DNA from 2 places in the Streptomyces sp. NPDC006872 genome. Region 2 is predicted to be linked to the other one. Evidence: riboswitches for the same ligand, from Rfam matches in the RefSeq annotation. Region 2 holds a riboswitch; the other holds the start of a gene.
What was found. Region 2 has a riboswitch for cobalamin ahead of ABZ725_RS32405 (CbtB-domain containing protein). Riboswitches for the same ligand answer to the same signal wherever they lie in the genome.
Positions count from the first base shown of each region.

Region 1: linked by a shared signal. The riboswitch ahead of metE (5-methyltetrahydropteroyltriglutamate--homocysteine S-methyltransferase) and the one ahead of ABZ725_RS32405 (CbtB-domain containing protein) in region 2 are both predicted to bind cobalamin.

Region 1 is NZ_JBEYIL010000002.1:778,550-783,295, reverse strand. Features, by position in the region: gene ABZ725_RS08495 (bifunctional 3-(3-hydroxy-phenyl)propionate/3-hydroxycinnamic acid hydroxylase) at 1-144, opposite strand, end outside; gene ABZ725_RS08490 (amidohydrolase family protein) at 423-1,472, shown strand; gene ABZ725_RS08485 (hypothetical protein) at 1,503-1,733, opposite strand; gene ABZ725_RS08480 (hypothetical protein) at 1,842-2,444, shown strand; cobalamin riboswitch at 2,576-2,806, shown strand; gene metE (5-methyltetrahydropteroyltriglutamate--homocysteine S-methyltransferase) at 2,973-4,746, shown strand, end outside.
Region 2 is NZ_JBEYIL010000012.1:134,298-139,043, reverse strand. Features, by position in the region: gene ABZ725_RS32420 (SGNH/GDSL hydrolase family protein) at 1-474, shown strand, start outside; gene ABZ725_RS32415 (acyl-CoA dehydrogenase family protein) at 563-1,741, opposite strand; gene ABZ725_RS32410 (CbtA family protein) at 1,915-2,676, opposite strand; gene ABZ725_RS32405 (CbtB-domain containing protein) at 2,702-2,923, opposite strand; cobalamin riboswitch at 2,959-3,116, opposite strand; gene ABZ725_RS32400 (hypothetical protein) at 3,185-3,601, shown strand; gene ABZ725_RS32395 (histidine phosphatase family protein) at 3,598-4,161, shown strand; gene ABZ725_RS32390 (ferredoxin) at 4,209-4,583, opposite strand; gene ABZ725_RS32385 (DUF6479 family protein) at 4,739-4,746, shown strand, end outside.

The sequences.
Region 1 (4,746 bases), on a different contig from region 2:
GGTGGAGATGGCCCGTGCCCGGGAGTAGATCTCCGCGTCGCGCTCCAGCACGACCACCCTCAGTCCCAGCGCTCCCAGCAGGTTCGCCGCGGTCACGCCCGTGGGCCCGTACCCGATCACCGCCACGTCGTACGGAGTGCTCACCACGCCACCTCGCTGTCTTCCATCGGCTCGTTGTTGTAGCGTTTACTACAATTGGAATGTTCGCTACGCTAATCCGGCTGCCGGAGACGGTCAAGAGTCGGCACGGAAGACACACGGAAGACAGAAGGAAGGGCCCGGCCGCACCACCCCGTCGCCGCGTCGACACCCGCATCCGACGCCACTCGTTGAACCTGCGGCACGCGGCGTGGCCGGCGGCCGGAACGACTGGATCGACGTCGCCTCGACCTGCTCACCCCAGAAAGCCGAGAGACCTCCTCATGAACACCGCACCCCGCCGGATCGACGTCCACCAGCACGTCATCCCGTCCTTCTACCGCGACGTCCTCGCCAAGGCCGGCATCGCCGAAGCGGGCGGCCGCGCCCTGCCCGACTGGAGCCCCGAGGCGGCCCTGGAGCTGATGGACCTGCTGCGGGCCGAGACGGCGATCCTCTCCGTCTCCACCCCGGGCGCCGGCTTCCTCACCCACCCCGGCGAGGCCGCCGGTCTGGCCCGACGGCTCAACGACCACTCGGCGTCCGTCGCCGCCGAACACCCCGACCGCTTCGGGTGGTTCGCCACACTGCCCATGCCCGACATCCACGCGTCGGCGCAGGAGGCGGAGCGGGCCCTCACCGAACTCGGGGCGGACGGGGTCACCCTGCTCGCCAACAACCAGGGCGTCTACCTGGGCGCCGAGGGCCAGGACTCACTGTGGCGAGTGCTCGACGAGCACGGCGCCGTCGTCTTCGTCCACCCCGCCGAACTCCCCGCACCCGCCGTCGACGGAATCCCCCCGTTCGCCGCCGACTTCCTCCTCGACACCACCCGCGCCGCCTACCTCCTCGTCCGCAACGGCATCCCGCGCCGCTACCCGAACATCCGCTTCGTCCTCAGCCACGCCGGCGGCTTCGTCCCCTACGCCTCCCACCGCATGGCCGTCGCCATCGCCGCCGACACCGGACGCAGCCCTCTCGACACCCTGGACGACCTGCGCGGCTTCTACTACGACACCGCCCTCTCCGCCAGCCCCGCCGCCCTGCCCACCCTGCTCGCCTTCACCCGCCCCGGACACGTCCTGTTCGGCAGCGACTGGCCCTTCGCCCCCGCCCCCGCCTCCCAGTACTTCGCCAACGGACTGGACAGCGGCGTGGACCCCCGCACCCTCGCAGCCGTCAACCGCACCAACGCCGAAGCCCTCTTCCCCCGCCTGGCCACGAACCCGCCCAGGCGGGCATCTGCCCGGCCGCTCCCGGTGCGGCTGCGCCAGTCCGCCCAACGGGCCGGCGCCCGCCTCTTCTACAAGCTCATCCAGCCCGGAACCAACTGAGAGCCGGACCGGCACCCGCGGAACGCCGTTCTAGCGGCCGCGGTTCAGCAGGAGCCCGACTGCCGGGCGGCAGGGGCGGCCCAGATCGGCGCATCGCCTCTCGAAGTCGGGCGGGAGCCGGCCGCGTCCGAGCAGTCCGGGGTGGGCGGGGAACGCTGTGACGGCGGCCAGGACGAACAGCAGGGACGCCCAGGGCGTGTGGAGCTGGACTGTCGTCTGCTGTCCGTTGTGGATGTTGCGGAAGCTCTGACGTACCGTCAACTACTGGTGTGTCGTGGCCACTTTACTGACCGGGTAGGGCAATTGGCGGCAACCGGTGGTCTACTGAGGTACATGCCCCTTATGGACGATGAGCGGGAAGCTCTCATCATGGGTGCGGTCATCGCGGGAGGCGGGTCGGCGATCCTCCTCGTCGGCGGGCTCATCTGGGGATTCCCGTGGCAGGTGATCCTGCTCGTTGTGGCTTTCACGGTCGTGCTCGGGGTCGCGCTCTCCGCCATGACGTTGGCCGAGGTACGGCGTGACGCGGAGCGGCAGGCGCGCAGCCGCGCGATGCTGGCCGCGTGGGCGGGCCGCAACGGAGGACGTTGCGAGATCGACTTGGCCGCGCTCACCGCCGACGGGGAGGAGTGGAAGCTGCCGGCGAGCCCGCTCTTCCGCGGCGAAGTGCTGGCCGTGGTGCACCGGGACGGTGTCGAAGTGGGCATCGCCTGCTTGATCGTCGACGAAGGCCTCGAGGGGGGAAACAGCTGGTACACGGCGATCCTGGTCCGTCTCGCCGAGGAGCGGCCGCCGGCCCGACTGCGCCGCCGGGAGATACACCGACTGGATCTGCCGCAGGGCGTGGAATCGGTGGAGATCGGTCGCCAGGAGCTGTGCGTGCGGTACGCGGGCTGGCCTGATGCGTCACCGGTGCTGGACACGCGGGTCGACGCAGCCGTCCGCCTGGCGGCGAGCCTGCAGGGGGCGTGACAGGGCTCCAGCCTCGGGGAGGCGCGGGGGGGCGCTTCCCTCCCCCGGGCCGTTCCACACACGTCCGCCATGTGGCTCACCCCACCATCCGAATGCCGGACACCATGGGCCGCATCCCTGAAGGCCGCCGTACGGTGGCTGGTGCAGCTGGTTCGCCCCGTCCGCCAGGCGGGATGCGTCGCAAGAGGGAACCCGGTGGGAATCCGGGACTGCCCCGCAGCGGTGAGCGGGAACGACCGCCGTCATACGCACTGGGTCCACGAAGGGCCTGGGAAGCGACGGCCAGTAGGTGTCTCGTACGACTTCGTACGACCAAGACGTGCCCGCGAGTCCGAAGACCTGCCAACTGCCCGCACACGAACCACTCGTGCGCGGACATCCCGGTGACCTCGTGGGCGGGTCGGCGTACATACCGGACGGACGACTGCGCCGTACCCTGCGCAGTCGGTCGCCGTCCGGTTCGTCACCCCTTCGCGCTCGCGTCCCGTCGCCGGGATCTCAGGGATTCGTCTCGCGAAGGAGATCTCCGTGACCACCAAGCCCGCAGCCGCGGCAGCACGGGCCACCGTGTACGGCTACCCCCGCCAGGGCCCGAACCGGGAACTGAAGAAGGCCATCGAGGGCTACTGGAAGGGCCGCATCACCGCCGACGCCCTCCGGACCGCCGCCGCCGAACTGCGTGCCGGCAACTGGCGGCAGATCGCCGAGGCCGGCATCCACGAGGTGCCCACCGGTGACTTCTCGTACTACGACCACGTCCTGGACACCACCGTCATGGTCGGCGCGATCCCCGACCGCCACCGGGCGGCCGTCGAAGCGGACGCCCTGGACGGCTACTTCGCCATGGCGCGCGGTACCCAGGACGTCGCGCCGCTGGAGATGACCAAGTGGTTCGACACCAACTACCACTACCTCGTCCCCGAGTTGGGCCCGGACACGGTCTTCACGACCGACTCCACCAAGCAGGTCGCCGAGTTGGGCGAGGCCCTGGCCCTCGGACTCACCGCCCGTCCCGTCCTGGTCGGCCCGGTCACCTATCTGCTGCTGGCCAAGCCCGCCCCCGGCGTGCCGGCGGACTTCGACCCGCTGACCCTGCTGGACCGTCTGCTCCCGGTGTACGCCGAGGTCCTCGCCGACCTGCGGGCGGCGGGCGCGGAGTGGGTGCAGTTGGACGAGCCCGCCCTCGTCCAGGACCGCACCCCGGCCGAGCTGAACGCCGCCGCCCGCGCCTACCGCGACCTCGGGGCCCTCACCGACCGGCCCAAACTGCTGATCGCCTCCTACTTCGACCGGCTGGGCGAGGCCCTGCCGGTCCTGGCCAAGGCGCCCGTCGACGGGCTCGCCCTGGACTTCACCGACACCGCCGCAGCCAATCTCGACGCGCTGGCAGCCGTGGGCGGGCTGCCGGGCAAGCGTCTGATCGCCGGTGTCGTCAACGGCCGCAACATCTGGATCAACGACCTGTCGAAATCCCTCGCCCTGCTCGGCACCCTGCTCGGCCTGGCCGACCGGGTCGACGTGGCCGCCTCCTGCTCCCTGCTGCACGTCCCCCTCGACACGGCCTCCGAACGGGACGTCGACCCGCAGATCCTGCGCTGGCTCGCCTTCGCCCGGCAGAAGACCGCCGAGATCGTCACCCTCGCCAAGGGGCTGACCCACGGCACCGGTTCCCTCTCGGCGGAACTGACCGCGAACCGGTCCGACCTGGCCTCCCGGATGAACTCCCCCGTCACCCGCGACCCTGCCGTCCGGGCCCGCGCCGAGGCCGTCACCGATGCCGACGCCCGCCGCTCCCAGCCCTACGCCGAACGGGCCGCGGCCCAGCGCACCCACCTCGGCCTGCCGCTCCTGCCGACCACCACCATCGGCTCCTTCCCGCAGACCGGCGAACTGCGCACCGCCCGCGCGGACTTGCGGGCCGGCCGGATCGACACGGCCGGCTACGAGGAGCGGATCAGGGCCGAGATCCAGGAGGTGATCGCCTTCCAGGAGAAGACCGGCCTGGACGTCCTGGTGCACGGCGAGGCCGAACGCAACGACATGGTCCAGTACTTCGCCGAACAGCTCACCGGCTACCTCGCCACCCGGCACGGCTGGGTGCAGTCCTACGGCACCCGTTACGTCCGCCCGCCGATCCTGGCCGGCGACGTCTCCCGCCCCGAGCCGATCACCGTGCGCTGGACGACCTACGCCCAGTCCCTCACCTCACGCCCGGTCAAGGGCATGCTCACCGGCCCGGTCACCATGCTCGCCTGGTCCTTCGTCCGCGACGACCAGCCCCTCGGCGACACCGCCCGCCAGG
Region 2 (4,746 bases):
GGATCGCTCTTCAAGCTGGCCGACAGGCTCACGGACGTCACCGACAACGCGCCCTGCAAGAAGAAGTACACCTCCGGCGACACCGACGAAGTGGCCCAGAAGATACGCGCCACGGGCGACCGCGTCACCCGAGCTCTGGCCGAGATCGACCGCCGCGCGCCCGGGGCCAGGGTCTACGTCGTCGGCTACCCCGCGATCCTGCCCGCCGAAGGCACCGAGTGCGGCCGCGAACTGCCCCTCGCCCCCGGCGACGTGACGTTCCTGCGCCAGAAGCAACAGGAGCTCAACACCATGCTCGGCGACCGCGCCCAGGCCGCCGGGGCGACGTACGTCGACACGTACGCCCCGTCCGCCGGACACGACGCCTGTTCCCCTGCCGGCACCCGTTGGATCGAACCTCTCCGGCCCAGCAGCCCGGCAGCCGTCGTCCACCCAACGAACACGGTGAACGAGGCATGGCCACCGCCGTCCTGAGCGCCATGAGGAACTGACGACACCCCAGCAGGACATAAGCCGCGGGTCACCGGCAGGGAGCCAACTGTAAATCCTCGTCACAAGCAGGCTAACGCCGTACCCGCGGCATCCCCAGCCCTATCCACGAGATGATCTCCCGCTGGATCTCGTTGTTGCCGCCGCCGAAGGTGAAGATCACGGCGGAGCGGTAGCCCCGTTCGAGCTCGCCGTGCAGCACGGCGCCCGCGGAGCCCTCCTGGAGTGCGCCGGGGGCCGCGACGATCTCCAGCAGCCAGGCGTAGGCGTCCCGGCGGGCCTCGGAGCCGTAGACCTTGACGGCGGAGGCGTCCTGGGGGGTGAGGGTGCCGTTCTGGAGGGCGCCGACCATCTGCCAGTTCAGCAGCTTGAGCGCGTCGAGCTTCACATGGGTCTGGGCCAGCCGGCGGCGCACCCAGGGCAGGTCGACGACCCGGCGGCCGTCGGCGAGCTTGGTCTCCGTCGCCCAGCGCTGCACGTCGTGCAGGGCGCGGATGGCCATCGTGCCGTGCGCGGCGAGGGTCACGCGCTCGTGGTTGAGCTGGTTGGTGATCAGCCGCCAGCCCTGGTTCTCGGGGCCGACCCGCCGGGAGACCGGGACCCGGACGTTCTCGTAGTAGCTGGCGGTGGTGTCGTGCGAGGCGAGGGTGCGGATGACCGTGCAGGAGTAGCCGGGGTCGGCGGTCGGCACCAGGAGCATGGTGATGCCCTTGTGCGGCGGGGCCTCGGGGTCGGTGCGCACGGCGAGCCAGACCCAGTCCGCGGTGTCGCCGTTGGTCGTCCAGATCTTCTGCCCGTTGACCACGTACTCGTCGCCGTCGCGTACCGCACGGGTCTTGAGGGCGGCGAGGTCGGTGCCGGCGTCGGGCTCGCTGTAGCCGATGGCGAAGTCGATCTCACCGGCGAGGATCTTCGGCAGGAAGTCCGCCTTCTGCTCGTCCGTGCCGTACCGCATGATCGTCGGCCCCACGGTGTTGAGCGCCATCAGCGGCAGCGGCACGCCGGCCTGGGCGGCCTCGTCGAAGAAGACGAACTGCTCGATGGGCGTGAGGCCCCGGCCGCCGTACTCCTTCGGCCAGCCGACGCCGAGCCAGCCGTCCGCGCCGAGCCGGCGGATGGTCTTGCGGTAGAAGCGTTTCGCGGCGACCGGGTCGATGTGCCGGGCGTAGGCGTTGGCCGGCACCAACTCGGCGAAGTAGGCGCGCAGTTCGGTGCGCAGCCGCAGCTGCTCGGGCGTGTGGTCGAGGTGCACGGCGCCTCCTGGCTTCCCAAGGCCGGTGTCCGGACGGTGCTTCCCGAGGCCGGTGTCCGGACGGTCCTGACGGCGCACACGGTAGAACGTGTTCCAGAAATTGGGAATGGGGAGCGCGACGCCAGAAGGGCCCCGGAGCGGAAGCGCTCCGGGGCCCTTCGACCGTGCGGTGATCAGTGAGGTACCGGAGTCGGCTGGGCCGTCACCGCCGGCTTCCTGGCGGCCTCGGGGGCCAGCAGGCGCTCCGCGAGCACCCCGAAGACCAGCCCGAAGGCGGTCCACAGGGCTGCCTGCACGGCGAGGGCGGCAAGCCGGTACTGCCACAGCAGGGTGGCCGGGAAGTCCGCCGGAGCCTCGTTGAACGACGGCAGGAAGGCGTACGCCAGACCCACGACGAGGACGAAGAACCCGCCCGCCGCCAGCGTGGCGTTCCAGTTGCCCAGGCGCGGCGCGAGACGCCTGCCCAGGACGACGGCGCCGACCGCCAGCAGCACACTGAGCACGACCATCAGGAAGTACAGCGTGGTGCGCTGGTTGAGCGTGTCGGGATCCCCGACGGCCGGCGGGTTGGCGGGGTACTTCAGGAACGGGACGACGTACACCGAGACCAGCCCGGCGCCCGCCAGGAGCAGCGCGCTCGCGCGCGGCCCGAAGCGGCCGATCCGGCCGAGCGCGAAGCAGTACGCCAGGGCCGCGATGCCGCCGAAGGCGACTCCGTAGACGAGGACCCCGGTGGACAGGCCCGCGGTGGACTGCAGGGTGCGGCTGACGAGTTCCTCGCCGCCGTGCTCGTGGGCGTGCGCCTCCTCGAAGGCGATCGCCTCGTCGACGCGCGGTTCGCCCAGGAAGTAGGCGACGAAGAGGGCCACCAGGCCCGCGGCGAGTCCCGCGAGCATGCCACGGACCAGGAGGTTTCTGACAGTTGCGGAGTTCATGAGCGGATGCGCTTCCTCTTCGCTGTCAGTGGCAGGGGAAGCCGAGCAGGTGGCGGGCGTCGTGCACCCACTCGTGGACGCCCTCGCCGGACACCACGGACGTGGCGCCCTGTTCGGCGCCGACGAAGTACAGCAGGACCAGCATCAGGATGCCGAAGAAGACCGCCCACGGGACGATCGCCCCGATCGGCAGCTTCTCGGGGAGGGCGGTAGGGGTAGCGCTCGGCTGGACGGCGGACTGCGCCATGGCAGGACCTCCTGGGGGAACTCGCGTCCCGGCTCGGTGGTGCACAGGACGACGGTGCGGGTCTGACTCACCCGGCCCGCACCTGAGATGGGGGCCCGGCACACAGTGGCGCGACCGTGCCGGGCTTCCACCGGCTTCCGCTTGTCCGTCGTCGATGTCGATTTCGTCGAGGACCGTACCGCGAAAGTGCAGTTCCGGCCAAGGGCGCATGGACGGGGTACGGGAGCGGGACCGCCGGCCCGTCCGGCAGGATGACCTCCCATGACGGGTGAGGAACCGAGGGCGCCGCTCGGACGCACCGGGCTGGAGACCGCCGAGCACCCGCAGGTCGAGAACGTGCCGCCGACCCGCGCCGCCCGGCACCGGATCGCCTCGGCAGCGGCTTCCGCGACGGTCGCCGCACCGGCGGACCGACCCGTTGAGGTCGACGAGGCCGACGAGCAGTGGCACCGACTCGCCGTCCAGAGCGGCCTGTTCGACGAGGACGGCGTGCGCCTTCGCGAGGAGGTCGGGCACCGGGCCGCGACGGACCAGCGGCTGTCCACGGCCTCGACCTCGGGGCCTCGGCCTCGGCCGTACGACTGCTCGACGACCCGCACAGTCACATCCGTGACGCGGCCGACCGACGCCCGCGACTGCCCGCCCGGGTACCGAGCACGAGAGAAAGGCCTCGCATGACGAGCAGGCTGGTCCTGGTCTCCCCCGCACTCACGGCCGCCCTGCGCGAGGCGCGGTTCGACGACGGCGGTCCGCTCGACGACGTCGGGCTGCGGCAGGCCCGGGCGGCCGCCGGGACGCTGCCGACGGCCGAGCGCGTCTGGACGTCCCCCACCGTGCGCTGCCGCGAGACGGCCGCCGCACTGGGCCTCGACGCCGTGGACGCGCCCGGGCTGGCGGCGCTGGACGCGGGCCGCTGGCGGGGCGAGGCACTGGCGGACGTGGGGGCTCGGGAGCCGGACGCGCTGGCCGCGTGGCTCACGGACCCGGCGGCCGCGCCGCACGGCGGGGAGTCGGTGCGGGCGGTGTGCGAACGGGTGGCCGCCTGGCTGGACACGGCCGCACTGCAGCCGGGGCGGACCGTGGCCGTCGCCGAGCCCGAGGTCGTCCGGGCCGCGGTGGTGCGGGCGCTGGGAGCGCCGGAGTCGGCGTTCTGGCGCACCGACGTCCCGCCGCTGACGGCCGTGGAGCTCAGCGGCCGGTCGGGGCGCTGGAACGTACGGATGGGCCGCCCCCTGTGAGGCGCCCGCGGTGAGGGCGTTTGCGGTGAGGGCGTCTGCGCGCGGTCTCAGACCAGCGTGCCGATGAAGTCCGTGCAGGTCGCGGCGCAGGCGCGGCAGGCGGCCGCGCCCTCCTCGGCTCCCGGGTGCTTGTCGAAGGCGTGGGCGCACTCCAGGCAGACGGTCCGGCACCACTCCAGTTGGGCGCGGATGCCGGCCTCGTCCATCCGGCTGTCCTCGGACAGCACCCGGCAGGTCGCGTCGCACACCTCCGCGCACATGATGCCCTTGCGTCGCACGAGTTCGTCTCGTTCGGTCCCGTCCGGGTCCACGTGGCTCGCCCGCAGCGCACAGGCTCGCGCACATTCGGTGCACGCCTGGGCGCAGGCGAAGCGGTCCTCCAGGAATCGGAAGAGTTCCTGTTGGGATGTCGTCGAAGTCACCCCCGGCGGGTAGCCGGGAAGGGCGGCGCCAAACCCGCCCGGCGGCGACATCTGTGCCGGACGCCATGCGTGAGGTTCCGTCGACGGGGAGTCACGGCCCCGGAATGGTCCCGGAATGGCGGGTTCATGACCCGTTACGGGGGTATTCGGCTGATATGACTAC